Microbulbifer sp. A4B17: one gene and its partner. The protein of the gene in region 1 binds, or shares a complex with, the protein of each later gene. Links are inferred from orthologs where the notes say so. Each region holds a gene or a part of one and is shown on either strand. Other genes may lie near its edges.

Evidence for each region.
Region 2: the proteins of uvrB (region 1) and uvrD are in contact, whole or in part, in a crystal structure (PDB 7EGT), measured with the Thermus thermophilus proteins. The link is inferred for Microbulbifer sp. A4B17 from one-to-one orthologs. Residues at the interface, in WP_096411307.1 of Thermus thermophilus: Glu23, Leu25, Arg26, Asp27, Gly28, Glu29, Arg30, Phe31, Arg55, Glu326, Asp327, Phe328, Glu379, Ser382, Gln383, His398, Gly400, Arg401; in WP_096412145.1 of Thermus thermophilus: His654, Arg656, Phe657, Gln666, Asp668, Glu669, Lys680, Arg681, Leu682, Ser683, Lys685, Tyr686, Ala687.

Annotation. Positions count from the first base shown.
Region 1 is NZ_CP029064.1:3,380,030-3,384,644, forward strand. Bases 1-2,986 are described here. They hold uvrB (excinuclease ABC subunit UvrB), read right to left. Parts: upstream 2,506-2,986; coding sequence 496-2,505; downstream 1-495. Other genes in these bases: thrS (threonine--tRNA ligase), read right to left, coding at 1-132. Outside these bases: BTJ40_RS14955 (nucleoside-diphosphate sugar epimerase/dehydratase), read right to left, coding at 3,066-4,615. UniProt on the Escherichia coli protein: The UvrABC repair system catalyzes the recognition and processing of DNA lesions. A damage recognition complex composed of 2 UvrA and 2 UvrB subunits scans DNA for abnormalities.
Region 2 is NZ_CP029064.1:4,969,526-4,986,748, reverse strand. What follows is about bases 8,102-11,028. They hold uvrD (DNA helicase II), read left to right. Parts: upstream 8,102-8,426; coding sequence 8,427-10,631; downstream 10,632-11,028. Other genes in these bases: BTJ40_RS21830 (TRAP transporter substrate-binding protein), read left to right, coding at 10,864-11,028; hexR (transcriptional regulator HexR), read right to left, coding at 8,102-8,287. In the rest of the region: BTJ40_RS21880 (Na+/H+ antiporter), read left to right, coding at 1-825; BTJ40_RS21875 (hypothetical protein), read left to right, coding at 871-1,230; BTJ40_RS21870 (monovalent cation:proton antiporter-2 (CPA2) family protein), read right to left, coding at 1,236-3,092; BTJ40_RS21865 (sodium:proton antiporter), read right to left, coding at 3,106-4,407; BTJ40_RS21855 (DoxX family protein), read left to right, coding at 4,931-5,326; glutathione transferase GstA, read left to right, coding at 5,442-6,047; BTJ40_RS21845 (multidrug effflux MFS transporter), read right to left, coding at 6,059-7,318; more of hexR, read right to left, coding at 7,433-8,101; more of BTJ40_RS21830, read left to right, coding at 11,029-11,997; BTJ40_RS21825 (acyl-CoA thioesterase), read right to left, coding at 12,067-12,456; BTJ40_RS21820 (TRAP transporter large permease subunit), read right to left, coding at 12,642-14,006; BTJ40_RS21815 (TRAP transporter small permease subunit), read right to left, coding at 14,003-14,575; BTJ40_RS21810 (PstS family phosphate ABC transporter substrate-binding protein), read left to right, coding at 14,760-15,812; phosphate ABC transporter permease subunit PstC, read left to right, coding at 15,975-17,223. UniProt on the Escherichia coli protein: A helicase with DNA-dependent ATPase activity. Unwinds DNA duplexes with 3'-5' polarity. Translocates on single-stranded DNA with 3'-5' polarity. Initiates unwinding more efficiently from a nicked substrate than double-stranded DNA.

The DNA of each region.
Region 1 (4,615 bases):
TTCCTTGCCGTCTACAACGCCAGCAAGTGCGGCTTTTGCCAAACCTGGGCCGATATCAGCGGCTACATCGTGTACGGAAACCGGAGCAGAAAATTCTCGACGGGAACCATCGGGGAGAGTAACAACGGGCATTGTTTATCCTTTGTTCTCAGTGGCGATCCCTACCAAAGACCGCATGAAACTATCCATGAATTTATTCATGGAACTCTTGATCGGGATGGGCAATCCATCCTTTTGAAAGGTGGTAGACCCGGGCGGATTTGAACCGCCGACCTCTGCCATGTCAAGGCAGCGCTCTAACCAACTGAGCTACGGGTCTAAAGCTCTACAGCGGGGGAACCCTGTGCTGTGAAGAGCGCGAACTTTAGCACCGCTTTTCAGTGTTTTCAACAACTTACTGAACTTTTGTGTGAAATTTTTTAAGAGCGACCAAGCACCAACAAGGCAGTGCGGGACTATCAAAATGTAGATCCAAGTCCCGCCCTTCAGCAAGGATTATTCCACACCTTTTAAGTGGGTAATCTCATCGCGCAATTTTGCCGCTGCTTCAAATTCCAGGTTCTTCGCATGCTGGTACATTTGCTCTTCCAGCTCGGCAATTCGGGCCCAGCGCTGCTTATCGGTAAGGGCCTCGACATCCACCTTGTATTCACCTTTACCCTCGGCAACTTTGCGACGCCCTTTCTTCGGCACGCCGGGGGCCACTGCTCCCTCCAGAATATCCGCCACACTTTTGCGGATACCTTTGGGGGTAATGCCGTGCTCCTCGTTAAAGGCCAACTGCTTCTCGCGGCGGCGATGAGTCTCTTCGAGTGCACGCTCCATGGAACCGGTGACTTTGTCCGCGTAGAGAATCGCCCTCCCCTCCAGGTTTCGCGCAGCCCGCCCAATGGTCTGGATCAGCGAGCGATCGGAACGAAGGAAGCCCTCTTTATCGGCATCGAAAATTGCCACCAAGGCAACTTCCGGCATATCCAGGCCTTCTCGCAGCAAGTTAATACCAACTAGCACGTCAAACTCTCCGATACGCAGGTCCCGGATAATCTCTACTCGCTCGACGGTATCAATATCGGAGTGTAAGTAGCGGACACGAACGCCACTTTCGGAGAGGTATTCAGTCAGGTCTTCCGCCATCCGCTTGGTCAATACGGTAATCAGCACTCGCTGGTCAGCATCTACGCAACGGTGAATTTCAGACAGGGCATCATCTACCTGGGTCAATGCTGGGCGAACTTCAACTTCCGGGTCCACCAGACCGGTCGGGCGAACCACCTGCTCGACCACCTGCCCCGCATTCTCTTGCTCATAGGCCCCCGGGGTTGCGGACACAAAAACCGTCTGGGGTGCCAACCCCTCCCACTCTTCAAACTTGAGAGGACGATTGTCCAGGGCCGATGGCAGACGAAAGCCATACTCCACCAAAGTTTCCTTGCGCGACCGGTCTCCACGATACATACCGCCGATTTGCGGCACTGTCACGTGACTCTCATCGATAAATAACAGTGCATCACTGGGCAGGTAATCAAAAAGCGTGGGCGGCGGCTGACCAATACCGCGACCGGAGAGGTAGCGGGAATAGTTCTCTACGCCATTGCAGTAGCCAAGCTCCTGCATCATCTCCACATCGTAGCGGGTACGCTGATCTAGCCGCTGCGCTTCGACCAGCTTGTTGTTACCACGCAGTTGCTCCAGGCGCCCTCGCAGCTCATCTTTGATTTCATCGATAGCGCTGACGATCGTCTCTCGCGGCGTCACATAGTGACTCTTGGGAAAGATGGTCACCCGGGGCACCTTCTTAAGCTGCTCTCCGGTAAGGGGGTCAAACAGGGTGATCTCTTCGATTTCTTCATCAAAAAGAGACAGGCGCACCGCTTCCAAATCGGAGTCTGCCGGGTAGATATCGATAATATCGCCACGCACCCGGTAAGTAGCGCGACGGAAATCTGCATCGTTGCGGGTGTATTGCAGTTCTGCCAGACGCCTGAGGATAGTGCGCTGGTCAACGAGATCACCGCGATCCAGATGCAGCACCATCTTCAAATATTTGTCGGGGTCACCCAAACCGTAAATTGCCGAAACTGTGGCAACCACAACCACGTCGCGCCGCTCAATAAGTGCCTTGGTGGCCGAGAGGCGCATCTGCTCAATGTGCTCGTTTACAGATGCATCTTTTTCGATAAAGGTGTCCGAAGAGGGGACGTAAGCTTCCGGCTGGTAGTAGTCGTAGTAAGAGACAAAATACTCCACCGCATTCTTGGGGAAAAACTCTTTAAACTCCCCGTAGAGCTGAGCGGCCAGCGTTTTATTGTGAGCCATCACAATGGCCGGCCGCTGCAGGCGCTCAATAATATTCGCCATAGTGAAGGTCTTACCCGAACCGGTAACACCCAGCAGCGTTTGATGGCTCAGGCCATCATCAATCCCCTCTGACAACTGCTCTATCGCCAGCGGCTGATCGCCCGCTGGCTGATACTTGGATTCCACCTTAAAAGGTCGCGACTCCATACACTTCCCCCAACCGCTTAATCATTCATGCAACATCGGATTGTAGGCTCTCGTCATACGGCCCACAATTACAAGAGAATAGCGTCCTACCTTCCCCAACTCAGGCCAGCGGCATTTTGCGCGCGGCCAAAAAAATAATTTCCTGACAAATCAATTAGTTAAAGATCAAAAAAGGGGTTGACCTGGTCGGAAGTGCTCTATAATATACGCGCCATCTCAACGGCACTGCCGAAAAGATATTCCGCCTTAGCTCAGTTGGTAGAGCAAATGACTGTTAATCATTGGGTCGCTGGTTCGAGCCCAGCAGGCGGAGCCAAATTTCAAAGCGCAGCTTAATTTGCGCTCTATAAATTAGATTAAATTCCGCCTTAGCTCAGTTGGTAGAGCAAATGACTGTTAATCATTGGGTCGCTGGTTCGAGCCCAGCAGGCGGAGCCAAACAAAAGCCCGGATAGATCTCATCTATCCGGGCTTTTTCTTTTTCTGAATATTTTTTTCAACCCACATCGAGGCTGTCAATTAGCGGCCAGCCATGTTGGGCGACCGCCAAGAATAGCCTCCTAGCGCGAACTGGCCTCCCCAGTCAAAGGCAACACCTCAACAGTCGCTCGACCTTTAGCTTTGTGTGCCTGCCCTTGCCTCGACCAGACAACATCGACCAACCCCTGCTTGGGTGAGTAGCCTTTTACTGCCCGGCAAAGAATCCTGCGGACCTGCTCGCAATCATGAGAGCCGCACGCATCCCTAAGATCCGAAACCAGGAGCTGCAAAGCCTCACTATCGAGACGCTCCTCTTCAGCGCGCATAATCATTGGGTGATCTGTGCCCAGCACGTTATCCCCCAGTAGCAGCTCTTCGTACAGCTTCTCCCCCGGTCGCAACCCAGTCAGCTGAATCTCAATATCACCATCAGGGTTTTCTTCATCCCTTACCGTATGCCCCATCAGACGAATCAAGCGCTCAGCCAGATCATAGATGCGTACCGGCTCGCCCATATCGAGTACAAATACATCCCCATTGCGCCCCATACTGCCGGCTTGCAATACCAGCTGGGCCGCCTCCGGAATCGTCATAAAGTAGCGAGTTACTTTAGAGTGGGTCACTGTAACCGGGCCACCGGCATTAATTTGATCAGTAAACAGCGGAATTACGGAACCGGAAGAACCGATCACATTGCCAAACCTGACCATGCAAACGCGCATCCTGTTAAAGCGGCGACCAAAATCCTGACAAATCAGCTCAGCAAATCTTTTAGTGGCCCCCATAACATTGGTTGGCCGGACAGCCTTATCAGTGGAGATAAGCACAAACTGCTCAACCCCATGCTGCTCAGCAGCCTCAAGTACGGAGAGCGTACCCAAGACATTATTGTCAGCACCAATAACCACATTCTGCTCAACCAGGGGTACATGCTTGTAAGCAGCCGCATGGTAAATCGTATTCACGGAGAAACCTTGGATAATTTCCGCCATGCGCTCAGTGTTACGCACATCACCGAGCAGGGCTGTCACCTCAAACTGAACACCATCATCCTGGTGTTGCTGTCGCAACTCACGCTCTATCTGATAGAGAGCGTATTCCGAGGATTCAACAACAACCAGCCTGGCGGGCTTCCACTGCGATATCTGCCTGCACAACTCTGACCCGATAGACCCACCGGCACCAGTGACCAAAACCACTTTACCGCTGATGGAACCAGAAACGAGTTCCCGCTGCGGCTCAACAGGAGCCCGCCCCAGAATATTCTCGTAGGTCTGCGAAACATTCTCCGCGCGCCCCACCCCATCGAGCAACTCCTCCACACCGGGAATCGCCTTTACTACCAAGCCGCGCTCCCTTAACGCCCTGGTTATCTCCCTGCGGCGTCGCCTGGCCACCCCTGGCATTGCAAGGATTACCTCTGCAATATCTTTACCTGCAACAACTTCTAATATATCTGCAGGGTTATAAACGAACAGCCCATCGATAAAGGTCTTTTGTTTGGAGGCGTTATCATCAAAAAAGGCAACAGGCTTATACAGTTGCCCGTGAACCAACGCCTTGTACATTTGCAAGCCCGCTGTACCGGCACCATAAATTGCCACTCGGGTTTTATGAATTTCCAGTGCGG
Region 2 (17,223 bases), 1.6 Mb from region 1 along the record:
CGAATGGACCGCCGCGCAGTGTGGAAAACGGTACAAGCTGTTCTGGATGGTATTATTTTTGTTTTGTTGGGAGAGCAATTGGTTCGAATTACCGGAGCGGATTTCTCTGGCGCGCGTCACACCGGTGACTTGATGATCATTTATTATGTCCTGGCAATATTTATTGTGCTGCTGCTTTTACGTTTTGTTTGGGTCTGGGTATCTCTATACCTTTCGCGCTTTGGTCAGAAAGTCGAATCTTTTGGTACACATTTTTTATTGGTAAGCGTGTTGACGATTGCTGGGGTAAGAGGAGCTATCACCCTGGCGGGAGCCTTTTCTCTTCCTCTTACTTTGAATAATGGAAATCCCCTACCTGGTCGTGATCTGGCATTAATTATTGCTATGGGGGTTATTTTACTGTCGTTATTACTCGCTGGATTTTTACTGCCTGTTCTTTTACGTCACTTACCTGAAGCGCCGAATTTTGCTGCAATTGGAGATGAAAAGGGAGCGCGAATTTCTGCTGCGAAAGCAGCGGTTAATCAATTGATAAATATGCGGCATGATATTGATCGACGCGAACTAAATCAGGATCTCGCTTTTGAGGCGGTGGATCACCTCTTGGCAATTTATCGGCGGCGTATCACTTTGGGAGACGATGAAAGCGAAGAGATTATCTGGATGCGATCCAAAGTAGAGCGCCACTATCATCTCGCTGCACTTTCTGCCGAACGTGAACAACTATTGGAGTTACGTATCACAAGAAAGATTGATGATGAACTTCATCGCAAACTTGTTTTAGAAGTTGATCTGGTTGAGGCGAGTTTAATAAGCAAAGAGTAAATCTCTATCTTGTAACTATCATTGTCGATCTGGAAAATTCTTAATATGGAATTCGTAGAGCTTTATGCAGATGATGGGGTTTCACTGCTTCGGAAAAGAGTTATAGACAGTCCACAACGTGAGCCTTTGGGTAATTATTCAACCCCCTACCCCGCCAAGCAGGTGCAGTTCCGTGAATTTACCGGGGGCCAGCGATTTGATTGGCACTGCGCCCCACAGGCACAATTTATTCTTTATCTTGAAGGCAGAGTAAAGCTAACGACCAGTTCCGGCGCGCAACATACCTTTGCTCCCGGGGATATCTTGTTAGCCAATGATTTGCAGGGAGAGGGGCATATCAGCGAAAGCCTGAGTCCGGGAAGGGCTGCCATTGTTGTACTCAGTGATAGCCCTCAAAGTCATTAAACGGGTTACTGCTTTTCCATCTCAGGCTTGGCTTCTTCCCAGTAGTGATCCAGGTGTAGATCCTTGTCGCGGCGATCTTGTTGCAATGCCTGCAGCAGTTGTTCGCGATAAATCCGGGTCTGTGCAATATGCTGGGACTCATCGCGCCAGTAGGGAAAGAGCGCCTCCAGCATACGCTGGTCGTGCTGCTTGAACTTCAGCGCGGCGCGGCGCGCCTGTATTGGGCTGAGCCCCAATAACTCCAGTGCTTTTTCCCCAATGGTCAGGGCCGAATCCACCGTTTCGCGGAAGATATAGCGCACCCCGGCTTCCATCAAAGCATATTGGTGCATTCGGTTGCGGGCGCGGGCGAGGATAGTCACATTGGGGAAGTGCTTTTGCAGCTGGGCCACAATTTCCAGGCAGGCGGCCTGGTCGCTCAAAGTCAGGATAACCAGCTTTGCATTCTGGGCTCCGGCGGCGCGCAGTAAATCTTCCCGTGAAGCGTCTCCGTAATAAGCCTTGATGCCATAACGCCGTACCAAATCCAACTGCTCCGCATTGCGTTCGAGCAGGGTGGTATTGAAACCGCAGGCATTCAGAAGTCGCCCGGCAATCTGCCCAAAGCGCCCATAGCCAATAATGATTACCGGTGAGCCGGAATCCACTGGTGGTGAGGTATCCAGGTTGTCAGGGACCTCGGGGCCGGCGACAAAACGAGGCTGGATAAACTGCTCATAGACCAGCAGCAGCACCGGTGTAAGTGCCATGGTCAGGGCAATTTGTGCCACAAGCAGGTTGCCGATGTCTGCACTCAGTACTTGGAGCTGGGTGGAGAATGCCACCAGTACAAAACCGAATTCACCGGCTTGCGCCAGCGACAGGGCGAATAGCCAATCCTCCCCCTTCGACATTCTCAAGCTGCGCGCCAGTACAAAAAGAACGGTAAATTTAACCAGTACCAACGCCAGTGCCAACCCGATTAGCACCAGCGGATTATCTGCGATCAGGGAGAAATTAAGGCTGGCGCCCACGGCGATAAAGAAGAGGCCCAGAAGCAAGCCCTTGAAGGGCTGTATGTCCGCTTCCAGTTCGTGTCGGAATTCGCTTTCGGCCAGCAGTACCCCGGCAAGGAAAGTACCCAGTGCCGGAGACAGGTCCAGCCAGGTCATTACCGCAGCTGCGGCAAATACGATTAGCAGAGCGCTGACGGTAAACAACTCGCGCACCTGACTGCCTGCCATCAGGCGTAGCAAGGGACCTAGCAGATAACGCCCGGCAAAAATGAAAGCCAGCATGGTGCCGATAACCGCCGATGCGTAATACCAGCCACTCAAGCCGCTCTCGTGGGGGCTGGCTGCAGTACCCGCCAGTAGCGGCAATAGCGCGAGAATGGGAATAACAGCGATATCCTGGAACAGCAATACCGCAAACGCAGCCCGCCCGCCCTGGCTTTTGAGAAGGCCCTTCTCACTGAGGGACTGCAATACAATCGCTGTAGAGGAGAGTGCCAGGATCAGTCCGATCGCGACCGATGAGCGCCAGTCCATCCCGGAAAAAGCCAGTACCAGCCCGGCGATAGCCGCAGCGGAGAAAAGCAGCTGGGCGCTACCGGTGCCTAGGATAGCGCCGCGCATTTTCCACAGTTTCTTGGGTTGCAGCTCCAGGCCGATCAGGAACAGCATCAGCGCCACACCAAATTCTGCGACGTGCATTTCATCGCTGGCATCGCCGACCAGGCCGAGGGCGCTGGGGCCTATGGCCACACCGGCGAGTAAGTAACCGAGAACTGAGCCAAGGCCCAGGCGGGTGGCAATAGGCACCGCAATCACTGCGGCAGCCATAAATATTACTGCCTCAATAAGGAAGCCGGAGTGTTCCATTTGTTCGTTATCGCTATTTGGCTGTCTGTTGCTGGGGTTTGTCGCGCTCCGGTTCAGCAAATTCCCGGCTGCGACGGATCAATGGCGCTATGGTAGAGCCCTGTACGACGATAGAAAAGAGCACCACGCCATAGGTCATTACCACCCACAGGTAGCGCAGGTCCTGACCCTGCACAAAGGCACTACCGGCGGGGATAGACATCGCCAGCGCCAGCGCCAATCCCCCTTTCAGTCCCCCCCAGATTAAAATCCGGTTGGTATAGGGGTGGTACTTGCGGCGGCTCTTCAAATACAGAAAGGGAATGCCCACAGCGAAAACCCGGGCGGTGAGGACAATCACAATACCCACAGCCATCAGCAGGTAGTCGGAGGGGCGCAGGTCAATGGTGATCAGGAACAGTCCCACCAACAGGAAGAGCAAGCCGTTGAGGAAGTCTTCGGTAATACTCCAGAAATTATCCAGTTCGTGCTGGCTCACCCGGGAGAAGCCGCGTTCGCGGGTAAAGTTGCCGATAATGATGCCGCTCACCACCATCGCCAAGGCACCGGAGACGCCGAGGACATTGGCCAGGGAGAAACCGGCGGTGGGAATAACCATGGTCAGCATCAATTCCAGGCTGTGATCATTGGTGCAGCAAATGGCCCAGTGGAAAACACCACCAATGATCAGTCCCAGCAGAATGCCTCCCAGAGCCTCAACGGCGAACAGTTCTGCCACTGCCGGCACCGTGGGTTGTCCGCCCTCGAAAGCGAGGGCGTATATCACCGCGAAAATTACGATGCCGAAGCCATCGTTAAACAGGGACTCACCCTCCACCTGGATAGAAACCTGCTCCGGGGCCTTCAGGTTTTTCATAATTGCCAGTACGGCGATAGGGTCGGTAGGCGAAATCAGCGCACCAAATAACAGGCAGTAAACAAATGCCACTGGCATATTGATCAGCATCAGGAACCAGTACAGCAGTGCTCCCACTAAAAAGGTGGAAATCAGGGTGCCGACAATGGCGAGAAGACCGATTTCGAGTTTCTGGTTGCGCAGTTCCAGCAGGTCGATATGTAAGCTGCCGGCGAATAGAAGGAACCCGAGCATTCCCTTAAGCAGGATATCCTCAAGGTTGAGCAGAGGGAGTAGCTGGTCTGCCCAAGTGCGCAGCTCCACCACCCCCAGTTTACCCAGTGCGGTGACCAGTAGTGACAAAGCCAGGGCGCCAGCAGTAATGGCAATCGTGTTTTGAGCGCGCAATACGTATTGATTCAGGAAGCCCAGAAATACTGATACGGCGGCAAGAAAACAAAAGGTGTAATAAACTTCCATGCCGTGTGTGGACTCCAGCGCTGAAAAATTCTCGGGTGGTTTAACGCCGTATCGGGGAGCGCCCCTGCGGCAATTTATATGGTGGTAAGCGTGCCGTTATTGTAGTCGTGCAGAGGCTGCTCGAATTTCCTTGGGATGGATATGGGGCAACAGGATTACACTGGGGCGGACCACGCGGGCACAAGCGGCCAACTCCCTCTATATGGGCGCGCAATTGTAGCGGCTCATGAGCACCACACAACTGCATTTTTCATTTTTGCGTTCAAGCGGATTTCATCCCTCTCCCCACAAAAAGCTCATAAATGCCTTAGCTTTTTAAATATCATTTCGTTACTTTTCCGCAGCCTGTTAGTACAGTTCCACATGTAATTAAAAATAAAAGGATGATTATTGCGCCAAAAGGAGCTTTTGACCTTTTAGGGGTAAAGGAAGCCTCGGTCGACACCAGGAAATGCTGCGACAGTGTCTACACTATTTGTGAGTCCATACCCATCAATGCGCAATGTAGATCGAGGAAGTGGTAGTGAATCATCCGATATTGTGCGACACCTCAAAGCTGGTTGGCCGGGTTCTGATGTCGCTTATCTTTATTCGTGCTGGCTGGAATAAAATTGGCGGCTACGAAATGACAGAAGACTTCATGGTGTCCATGGGCATACCCGGTTTCATTCTGCCACTGGTGATCGTAGTAGAGCTGGTGGGCGGGCTCGCAGTTCTACTGGGGATATTCACCCGAATCTCAGCTTTTATCCTCTTCCTTTTCTGCCTTGCCTCAGCTTTTCTGATACACCTGGCCCCGGGTGATGCGGCTGAGATGACCAACTTTATGAAAAACATCACTATTGCCGGTGGTTTCCTGATTCTCACCTGTGCCGGTGCCGGTCGCTTCAGTCTGGATCATTGGATTCGCGGTAAATAGATTTCTGCATCAGCGGGATTAAGGGTGTTAAATCTGTAGCACTTGAGGTGTTGTCGGGAAAAACTAATCTGCGCCTATACTGCTGAGAAATGGGCTATTACCCCAGGGGATCACCATGAAGCTCTTTTATGCACCGGGTGTGTGTTCTCTATCACCTCATATAGTCGCTTGTGAGGCGGGTATTGATCTGGAACTGCAGAAGGTCAATTTAAAAAACCACGAGCTGGGAAACGGCGACGACTTCACAAGGATAAACCCAAAAGGATATGTACCCGCACTGCAACTTGAGGGGGGTGAAGTGCTTACTGAAGGTCCTGCGATTGTTCAGTTTCTGGCGGAGCAAAAACCCGATGCACAGTTAGCGCCAGCGGTGGGTACCCTGGCCCACTACCGGGTCTTGGAGTGGCTGAATTTTCTCAGCGCAGAGGTCCATAAATTATTCAGACCACTTTTCTGGAATGGTACAGAGAAGGAACAAGAGTACTCCAGGGAGCGGCTAATCCACTGGTTTGATTATATCGAGGGGTGCCTGAATAAGGACTATTTAATGGGGGACAGTTTCTGCGTTGCCGATGCTTACTTGTATGTGCTTTCGCGGTGGTTGAAGCTTCAGCAGTTTGATATGTCACGTTGGCCCCAGCTTCAGGCTTTCCAGAAGCGCATGGAAGAGCGGCCAGCAGTACAGCGGGCCCTTCAAGAAGAGGGGTTGGAAGCTGTATAAAAAAGCCTCAATTAACGTGGGGTAAACCTCCGGCTAGCCGGTATATCTGATTCTATCGGTTTGCGTGCCCTGGCCAGGAAAAGTGCGGATAGCAGTGCCACAAAGGCACAACCTGCCATTGATCCTGCAATAGGTGTCAGGGTTCCTGTATGCAGGCTGCTTACCAGTCCACCCAATATACCCCCTGTGATAAATATGGTGGCGCCATAGAGTGCATTAGCGCTGCCACTGATTTTCGGGAAAAACTCCAGGTAACAGGCGGCGGCGTTGGGCCCGGTAATTCCGATGGAACTCATTACCAAAACCAGTGGAATCATCCACAGGGTTAACTCTTTAACCCCGGTCATGGTACCCAGAACTAACAGTCCGCACCCCAATAACTGCAAGGCAATACCCGCCAAGAGGATATTGCGCGGCTCGAAAAAGTTCAGCAGGCGGATATTCACCTGAACCATAAAGATTAGTCCGAGCACGCAGATACCGAAAAACAGCGGAAACTGATTCGCGCTAACACCGAAATAATCCATAAACACAAAGGGCGCGGTGGTGATGTAGATAAACATCGAACCGCTGACACAGGCCTGTGCAATCAGGAACCCAATCGCGCGGGGGTTGCGCAAAACCTGGCCGTAGCTGCCTACGAGAGACTTTAGCGGCATTAACTGACGGCGCGCTCGGGTAAAGCGGGAGACGGTCTCCGGCAGTAGCAGCTGCACTAATACGAGCATTGCCAGAGCGTACAGTAACAAAAAGACGAAAATACTCTGCCAGCCGCCCACGGCTAGCAATGCAGAACCGATCACCGGGGCGATCAGCGGTGCAATGAGCATGATGGTGCTGATCAAGGAAATTATTTTTGCCGCTTCACGGCCACTGTGCAGGTCGCGCACTATGGCGGCGCAGATCACTGTGGCAAAGCCGCCGCCGACCGCCTGGAAAAAGCGCAGGATAATCAGTTGGTCTACATGATCGGTAAACAGGACCAACAGGGAGCTGACCATATAAATGCTGAGGCCGATAGTTCCTACCAAACGCCTCCCCCAGCGATCCGATAGCGGCCCGCCAAACAGCTGCCCGAGGGCAAAGCCCAGCAGGAAGCTGGATACCGAGTACTGCACCCGCTCAACTTCTGTATCCAGGGCTGCAGCCATCGACGGAATTGCGGGCAGGTAGCTATCGATCGAAAAAGGTGTCAGGGAAACGAGGGCGGCAAGCCACACCACCAGCCAGCGCGGTGCTTTGTCTTCCGTGGTCGAAGCGGTGGATGTCATCTTGTTGCTCTGGTACAGCCTGGAGGGATCTCCCCGAAAACGCAATTGGCGGGAAAAGGCTATGGTGGAGACGGGCGGGCAACTATCCAGTGCCCACCTTGGATAAGTGGGAGTTTAGTGCTTGTCTTCCCGCAATGTGTACAGTCCCTGCTTCAGTTTCAACAGGTGCTCCTGTAGCTGAGGGCCTTTGCGCTGGGCTACACCGATGGCGAGCACATCAATCACCACCAGGTGAGCAATGCGTGAGGACAGCGGTGTGTAGATCTCGATATCTTCTTCCACATCCACTTCCAGGGGGATGCTGGCTTGTTGTGCCACCGGCGAGCCGCTGGGCGCCAGGCCAACCACCAGAGCACCTTGCTCTTTTGCCATGCTCATGGAGCGAAGCAGCGCCTTGGTGCGACCGCTCTGGGAGATAGCCACGACTACGTCTCCCGGTTGCATGGACATGGCCGACATATTCTGGATGTGGTGGTCCGAGTGGGCGGCGGTGGCCAGTTGCAGGCGGAAGAACTTGTGCTGGGCATCGGCGGCGACAGCACCGGAGGCACCAAAACCGAAGAATTCCACCCGCTTGGAGGCGGCCATTGCCGTGACTGCGGCCTCAAGGGCGCGGTCGTCAATTCTATCGCGAACTTTCAGCAGGGTATCCACCGTGGAGTCGAAAACCTTGCGCTTGTACTCGGCAATGGTGTCCGTTTCCGTAACCGCAATCTGGCCAAAGCTGGGGCTGGAAGCCAGCTGCTGCGCCAGGTTCAGCTTGAACTCCTGGAATCCGGAGCAGCCCACGGCGCGACAAAAGCGCACCACAGTAGGTTCACTCACCTGGGCTTCAGTGGCCAGGTCGACGATACGCATATGAATGATTTCATCGGGGTTGGCGAGAATATACTCCGCCACCTTGCGCTCTGATTTGCGCATGGATGACAGTTGTTCACTGATTCGTTGCGTTACTTCCGCCGGTTTCACAGGACTTCCTTCTCTATGCCAGTTGGCGCAGTTTAGCTGCTGTGCCCTCCGCTGGCGAGCGACATTACATTGTCAGGCAGGGCAAAATCCTGTTTATTTACACAGGTCTTGTGCATCAGCTCTGGTACAATCTTCGCCCATGGACGTATCTCAGATTTTAGACCCCCTCAACGACGCCCAGCGCGAAGCAGTAGCTGCCGCGCCCGGCAATCAATTGGTTCTGGCCGGTGCCGGCTCGGGCAAGACCCGGGTGCTGGTACACCGCATCGCCTGGCTGATGCAGGTGGAGGGCGCCTCGCCCTACTCCATTATGGCGGTAACCTTTACCAACAAGGCGGCCCGCGAGATGCGCGCCCGTATCGAAGAGCTGCTGGGGGTGAATACCTTTGGCATGTGGGTGGGCACCTTCCACGGCCTGGCTCACCGCCTGCTCAGGGCTCACTGGCAAGAAGCCAAGTTGCCGCAGAATTTCCAGATTCTGGATTCCGATGACCAGCTTCGCCTGATCAAGCGGATACAGGCAGATCTGGGGCTGGATGATAAGAAGTGGTCACCGCGTGAAACCCAGTGGTGGATTGGCGCGCAGAAAGATGAAGGTCTGCGTCCGCAATATATCAATGCCGGCGCCGATCCCTGGTTGCAGACCATGGTGCGAATCTACTTCGCCTATGAAGAGGCCTGTCAGCGCGGTGGATTGGTGGATTTCGGTGAGCTGCTGCTACGCGCCCACGAGCTCTGGCTGAATAACGACGCTATTCTGGCCCACTACCGACGGCGCTTCCCCCATATCCTGGTGGATGAGTTCCAGGATACCAACACGATTCAATATGCCTGGCTGCGCCTACTTGCCGGTGAGCAGTGCCATATCACCGCCGTGGGTGACGATGACCAGTCCATCTACGGCTGGCGCGGTGCCAAGATCGAGAATATCCAGCACTTTTCCACAGATTTACGAGAAGTGCAGACGGTGCGACTGGAGCAGAACTACAGATCCACCTCCACCATTCTGAACGCGGCTAATGCGGTGATCGCTAATAACAGTGGTCGCTTGGGCAAGGAGTTGTGGACCAAGGGCGAAGAGGGTGAGCCCATCGCCGTCTACGCGGCCTACAACGAACAGGATGAATCGCGCTTTATTGTCGAGCGCATCAATGACTGGGTGCGCGACGGTAATCGCCGCGACAGCATCGCTATCCTCTACCGCTCCAATGCCCAATCCCGGGTACTTGAAGAGGGGCTTTTGCGCGAGCAGGTGCCCTACCGTATCTATGGCGGCCAGCGCTTCTACGAGCGCCTGGAAATCAAGAATGCCCTGTCTTATTTACGCCTGATTACCAACCGCGATGATGATACTGCGTTTGAACGAGTGGTGAATACGCCCACCCGTGGCATCGGTGCGCGCACTGTAGAGATGGTGCGTTCTTATGCCCGGGAGCAGGGCTGCTCCCTGTGGCAGGCGGCCAAGCTGATGTTGCAGCAACGGGTATTGGCTGCTCGCGCCGGCAATGCCCTGCAGAGCTTCCTGGACCTGATTAACCAGCTGGCAGCGAATGCAGAAGATAAAGAGTTGGATGCTATTGCTGAGGATGTGATCGAAAACAGCGGTTTGCTGGAGTTTCACGGCAAAGAGAAAGGCGAGAAAGGCCAAACACGGGTGGAGAACTTGCAGGAACTGGTCACTGCCTGTCGCGGCTTTACCGGTGCAGGCCTGCCCGAGGGAGAGGAAGATGAGGAGGAAATTCCCCTTCTTAACCAGTTCCTCGACAGCGCTGCCCTTGATGCCGGTGAAGGCCAGGCGGATGAGTTTGAGGATGCCGTCCAGCTGATGACCCTGCACTCCGCCAAAGGTCTGGAGTTTCCCCTGGTATTTATGGCGGGTGTGGAAGAAAACCTGTTCCCCCACAAGATGTCGGCGCAGGAGCCCGGCCGCATGGAGGAGGAGAGACGCCTCTGCTACGTGGGTATCACCCGCGCCATGCGCAAGCTATACATTACCTACGCGGAAAACCGGCGTCTGTTTGGCAGCGAAACCTATAACAGCCCTTCCCGCTTTATCGGCGAAATTCCGTCCAAGTTTGTACAAGAAGTGCGCCTGAAGACCGAAATTTCCCGCCCTCTCTATCAGGCGGACTACGGCAAGGTAGGCCAGTTTTCCGACCCGGCGCCAGACTTCGATGATTTGCCCCCGCTGGTTCTGGGAGGGCGAGTGGACCATGCCAAGTTTGGTGAAGGAACTGTCATTGAGTTTGAGGGAACGGGTCCTCGAATGCGGGTGCTGGTTAATTTTGACGATGTTGGCGACAAGAGGCTGATACTTTCAATGGCCAAGTTGCAGCCGCTTTAAGTGATGGCTTGAGCTGGCACTGAGCGTTAAATACTGAGTGCCGGAGCATGTCGGTACTGAGAGACATGCAGAATTGAAAGTTAGATGGTGGTGAATGGATTCCAGCGGTAGCGGGAATCCATTCAAAATACCAGGGTCAAATCACAGAGGACCTCCCCTGAAGACCTAAGATGGCGACCAAAGCGTCTGCCGATAATTTGTACAATACAAAAATAACGATAAATTAGTAGCAATGAAAAAACTCAATTGGTACCCGGCCATCATTCTCGGGCTCTTAGCCCTGCTCGCCATTACCTTCGCCGCCCTGGTAGCTTCCCGTGCAGCAATGGGTCCTGCCCAGCACTTTTCCGCAGAGGGTAATAAAGAGCTGTTCGAGTGGAAATTAGTTACTACCTGGCCCAAGAACTTCCCTGGCCTCGGCAGTGCGCCGGAGCGTTTTGCCAAGAAAGTCGAGGCGATGTCAGCCGGGCGTCTCAGGATCAAAGTGTACGGTGCCGGTGAGTTGGTGCCTGCCCTTGGCGTATTTGGTGCTGTATCGGAAGGCGCCGCGCAGATGGGGCATGGCGCGGCCTATTACTGGAAAGGCAAGGTGCCTGCTGCCCAGTTTTTTACCGCGGTGCCTTTTGGCTTGAATGCCCAGGAAATGAATGGTTGGTTGCACCACGGTGGTGGTCTCGAACTCTGGGAGGAGATCTACGAGCCCTTTAACCTGATCCCACTTGCGGGGGGCTCCACCGGTGTACAGATGGCGGGCTGGTTTAACAAACCGATCAAGTCGGTGAAGGATTTAAAGGGCCTAAAGATGCGTATTCCTGGCCTGGGTGGTGAGGTTTTAAACCGCGCTGGCGGCACTGCGGTGACCATTCCCGGTGGAGAACTCTACACCGCCCTCCAGACTGGAGTGATTGATGCCACCGAATGGGTGGGCCCTTACAACGATCTCGCTTTTGGTTTCCACCAGGTCGCCGAGTATTACTACTACCCAGGGTGGCATGAGCCGGGCTCTATCCTGGAATTTATCGTTAATAAAAAGGCATTCGAAAAACTGCCTGCTGATTTGCAGGAAATAGTGCGGGTCGCCGCCCGCGAAGCCAACCAGGATATGCTGGACGAATATACGGCACGTAATAACCGGGCCCTCAAGGAGCTGGTAGAAGAGCACGGGGTAAAAGTGGAGCGCTTGCCGGAGGATGTTCTGTCTCACCTGAAGAAGATCAACAACGAAATTATGCAGGAGACGGCGCAGCAGGACCCGGAGTTTGCCCGTGTTTACAAAGCCTTTAAGGAATTTGAACGGGATGTGAAGCCCTACCACGAGATCAGTGAAGAGGCTTACTACCAGGCGAGAGAGTTAAAGGAAGATTAGCGGCCAACTACTGGGCCGATGATATTGCCGGCTGTGTTGCACTACAGCCGGCAAACTCGAAACCTACAATCAGGGCAGCGGTCTGGTACGGCCGGCATCGTCGATAGCGACAAATACAAACTCACCCTCGGTGACCTTGACCTGCTCACCGGAATCCACCCGCGTCAGCCAAACCTCAACCATGGTACGAATCGAGGAGCGCCCTTCTTCAATGGCTTCCGCATAGCAGCTGACTGTTGAGCCAACCGGAACCGGGCGCAGGAAAACCATGCTGCCCACCGCAACAGTTGTGACACGGCCGCGCGCCATGGTTTGCGCGAGAATGGCGCCAGCGAGGTCCATCTGCGACATCAGCCAACCGGCAAAAACATCCCCCTGCGGATTGGTATCGCGGGGCATAGCCAGGGTTTGCAGGGTTAGCGTGCCTGTGGGTTGCGGATCTTCATCGAGAGCTGACAGTGCGGACATCGGGTACTCACAGATTGTTAGAGTTATTGGTTTCCACTACTGGAATGGTGGCGCATTCTAGCACAATTTGACCAGTAATTGACCAGAATAAATTTCGGCCTTTAGTCGGCCGTAGACGCGTTTTTGGCCGTTGGTGCTGCCTCTCAGTCTATGGACGGCTCTCCACATGTCGCAGATCACTGTTGCTGAACCACCCCCGGCAACCAAGTGGCCAGGGCCGGCCATATCGCCAGCAGGCACAGCAGTAAAAGTTGGATGGCAATAAAAGGCGCTACCCCGCGATAGATGGCCGATGTGGCCACAGAACTGGGGGCCACCCCGCGCAGGTAAAAGAGAGCAAACCCAAATGGAGGCGTTAGGAAAGAGGTTTGCAAATTGATGGCAATCATAATGCCGAGCCACACCGGATCGACGCCCATTGCCAGCAGTACCGGGCCCACAATTGGTACCACTACAAAGGTGATTTCGATAAAGTCGAGGATGAAGCCCAGCAGGAAGATTACCAGCATCACCAACAGTGTCGCACCGATTACCCCCCCGGGCAGGCTGTGGAAAAATCCTGTCACCAGCTCTTCGCCGTTGTAACCGCGAAATACCAGAGAAAATAATGAAGCGCCAATCAATATGGCGAAAACCATTGCCGAGACCTGAAGTGTACTGCGGCCGATTTCCCCGGCGCGCTTAAAGCTTAGAGCTCCGCGACTGGATGCCAGTAACGCCGCCCCCAGCGCGCCGACGGCTGCTGCTTCCGTGGGGGTGGCAGCGCCAACGATGATTGACCCAAGCACAATCAGCATTAAGGCAATCGGGGGCAAAAGGCTGCGAATCAGTTGGGCCTTATCCACTTCTGGAGGCTCACTGGTCTCCGTGGGTTTGGGGCGACGGGCGATAAATAATAGATAAATGATATAGGCGGCCACCAGCAGTAAGCCGGGAATAATTGCCCCCACAAACAGATCCCCCACGCTGACCGGCTTGGGATTGAAAATACCTGCAGACAGTTGTGCCTGTTGGTAGGCATTGGAGAGGGTGTCACCCAGTAGAACCAAGGCAATAGAGGGGGGGATAATTTGCCCGAGGGTACCGGTGGCACAGATAGTGCCGGTGGCCAGTTTGGGGGAATAGCCGTTTTTTAACATGGTGGGCAGTGACATCAGCCCCATGGTGACTACAGTTGCACCGACAATGCCAGTGCTGGCGGCGAGTAGTGCGCCCACTACAACCACGGAAATGGCGAGTCCCGAGGGGGCGCCCATAAAGGCTTTGCTCAGATTAACCAGCAAATCCTCGGCAATCTTGGCTCGCTCAAGTATCACTCCCATAAGCACAAATAACGGAACGGCAACCAAAGTGCCGTTTTGCATAATGCCGTAGAGGCGATCGGGGAAGGCGCGCAATAACTCGGCATCGAATAGGCCATACACAATACCCAGGCCCGCTGATAGCAAGGCTGTACCTGCGAGAGTAAAAGCTACAGGGTAACCGAACATAAGCAGGGCACAGACGGCTGCAAACATCAGAAAGGGAATTAGCTCAATCACACTTCGGCCCCTTCTACCTGCTTCAATACTGTTTTTGATGATGACATTGGGGTGGGCTGTTGTTGGGGCAGCATCAATTGCACCAGTGCACGAATAAATTGGGCCAGTCCCGCCAGGGCCAGAGTGACGGCAGATAGAGGAATCAGGCTTTTCAGTAAAAACACTCCCGGTAGGCCACCGGCATTTGCACTGTCTTCAAAAACTGACCAACTATTCAGTACAAAGTGCCAGCTACTTATAAATAGAAAGGCGCAGACGGGTAAGAGGAACACCAGATAGCCAATTGCATTGATCCAGGCTTTGGCCCGGGCGCTCATCCTGCGGTAGAAAACATCCACTCGGACATGGGAGTCGGTTTGTAGTGCATATGCCAGCCCCAGCATAAAGGCGGCACCGTGCAGGTAAATCACAGATTCCTGTAAGGCGATAGAGCCGGTGTTGAAGCCGTGACGCATCACCACAACAAAGCTTTGTAACAGGACCATGGCCCAGGTGAACCAGGACAGCAGTTGCCCCGTATGACTGGTCAGGCGCTCAAGTGCCTGCGCACCGAACAGCAGATAACGCATTGGGGGCTTCTCTCTTTACATCTTATTGTTATTTATGTTGCTTGAAGGTTAACCCTTTGTCCTCCCTCATACCAGCAGGGTAAAAATACAGCTGTAACCTTTTTGTAATCTTTTATTCATAGAATCGTCACCCGTTGTTCCTAGCATCGCCGCGTGAAATATAAACACTCATCGGAGTTACACAATGAACAAGCAAATTCTGGCGACTTCTCTGGCAGCTTTGACCCTGGCAACTTCACAGGTAGCCATGGCTGCGCGCGACTATATTAGTATTGTCGGTTCCTCTACTGTTTACCCGTTTACTACTACTGTGGCGGAGCGCTTTAGCCGCGCTACCCAGTTTAAAACTCCGGTAGTTGAGTCCACTGGCACTGGTGGTGGTATGAAGCTGTTCTGCCAGGGTGTTGGTGAAAGCACGGCAGATATCACGGGTGCTTCCCGTCGCATCAAGCAGTCAGAGCTGGAGATGTGTAACGGCAATGGTGTCGATGTTGTTGAGGTACAAATCGGTTACGACGGTATTGTTCTCGCAAACTCCAAGAAAGCCGCTCCTTTCAAGCTGACCCGCAAGGACATCTTCCTGGCACTGGCTAAGGAAGTTCCTAACCCGAACGGTTCTGAAACCCTGGTAGCCAATCCTTACAAGACCTGGAAAGACGTAAACCCAGCTCTGCCCAACACCAAAATCGAAGTTCTGGGCCCACCCCCGACTTCCGGAACCCGCGACGCTTTCGCTGAGCTGGCAATGGAAGGTGGCTGTAAGAAGTTTGGCTGGATTGCAGCCATGAAGAAAACAGACAAGAGCGCTTACAAAGCGATCTGTCACAACGTTCGCGAAGACGGCGCTTATGTTGAAGCTGGTGAGAACGACAACCTGATCGTAAATAAGCTGGTTGCCAACCCGAACGCCCTGGGCATCTTCGGCTTCAGCTTCCTCGACCAGAATGCTGACAAGGTACAGGGCTCTCTGATCGAAGGTCAGTCCCCTACTTTCGACTCCATTGCTGATCAGAGCTACCCGGTTTCCCGTCCGCTGTTTATCTACGTTAAGAAGCAGCACGCAGGTGTTGTTCCCGGTGTTAAACAGTTCCTGGCTGAGTTCACCAATGAGCGTGCTTGGGGCGAAGATGGCTATCTGGCTGACAAAGGCATGATTCCTCTGCCCACTGAGAAGCGTCAGAAGATTGCTACTGATGTGCGCAAGCTGAATGCCCTGAGTAATCTCGCAGCCAAGTAAAAAAATTCTGGAGTAGTACTGTCAAAGGGAATTGACGGCCAAGCTCGAAAGGGCTTGGCCGTTCTTTATAAGAAGACTCACAAATTGTCGCACTCCCAGTGATGGAACCTCGGGAGAAAGTCTGGATAATGCCAGCGACGATATTTTTAGTACGGTAATTCAATGCAAACCCCCACACTGTTCGCACTTTTGCTGCTCCTGATATTAGTGGCCTACGGCACTGGCTTTCGCCGTGCAGTAAGCGCTGCTCGCAGTCTTGGCGGCGTGCGTAATCTGGCCGCCCTGCCCAGCTACTACGGATTGCTCACCGCCCTTTGGTGTGGTTTGCCAGCGCTTCTATTACTCGGCGCCTGGTTGGTGTTTGATGATGCGATCATCCGCGCGATGGTTATGAATAGTATTGCCGATAAGCCGGAGAGCATCTCCGGGCAAAACCTTCTCTACGCGCAGATCCAGAATCTCGCGGCGGGCCACCTGATTGGTGAAAAGTCCCCGCAATTGCAGAGTGCTGCGGACTACCTCAGCCAGCTGCGCTCCAGCTCCAATAATTTACAGGCTTTCCTGAGTTTGGTATTGGCCAGTGGGCTTGCCGCTTTTGCACTGCTGCGCTTTTCTCCGAAGCTGCGCGCTCGTGAAAAAGTTGAAAAAGTATTGCGTACGGTATTGATCACCTGTGCCTGCGCAGCAATTCTGACCACTGTCGGTATTTTGCTATCGGTATTGTTTGAGTCTCTGCGCTTCTTCCAGTCGGTACCTGTGAGTGAATTTCTGTTTGGTTTGCACTGGAGTCCACAAATGGCCCTGCGTGCAGACCAGGTGGGGTCGAGTGGCGCCTTTGGTGCTGTCCCCCTGTTTACCGGAACCCTGATGGTATCGGCGATCGCCATGTTTGTGGCGGTACCTGTGGGATTGATGGCGGCTATTTATCTGGCCGAGTATGCCAGTAAGCGCGTACGTTCCCTGGCCAAGCCTGTGCTTGAAATTCTCGCCGGTGTACCCACCGTGGTATACGGCTTTTTTGCAGCCTTAACCGTTGCTCCATTTATTCGCGAGCTGGCCACCTCCATGGGCCTACAGGCATCCAGTGAAAGTGCACTGGCCGCTGGCCTGGTGATGGGAATCATGATTATTCCCTTCGTCTCCTCTCTATCCGACGACGTGATCAATGCGGTGCCCCAGTCCCTGCGCGATGGTGCCCTGGGTTTGGGTTCCACCCAGTCCGAGACAGTGCGCAAGGTTGTGATTCCTGCGGCACTGCCCGGTATTGTCGGTGGTGTATTGCTGGCGGTTTCCCGCGCAATTGGTGAAACCATGATTGTGGTGATGGCCGCCGGACTCGCGGCGAACCTAACCGCCAACCCGCTTGAGTCTGTCACGACCGTGACGGTGCAGATAGTGACCCTGTTGGTTG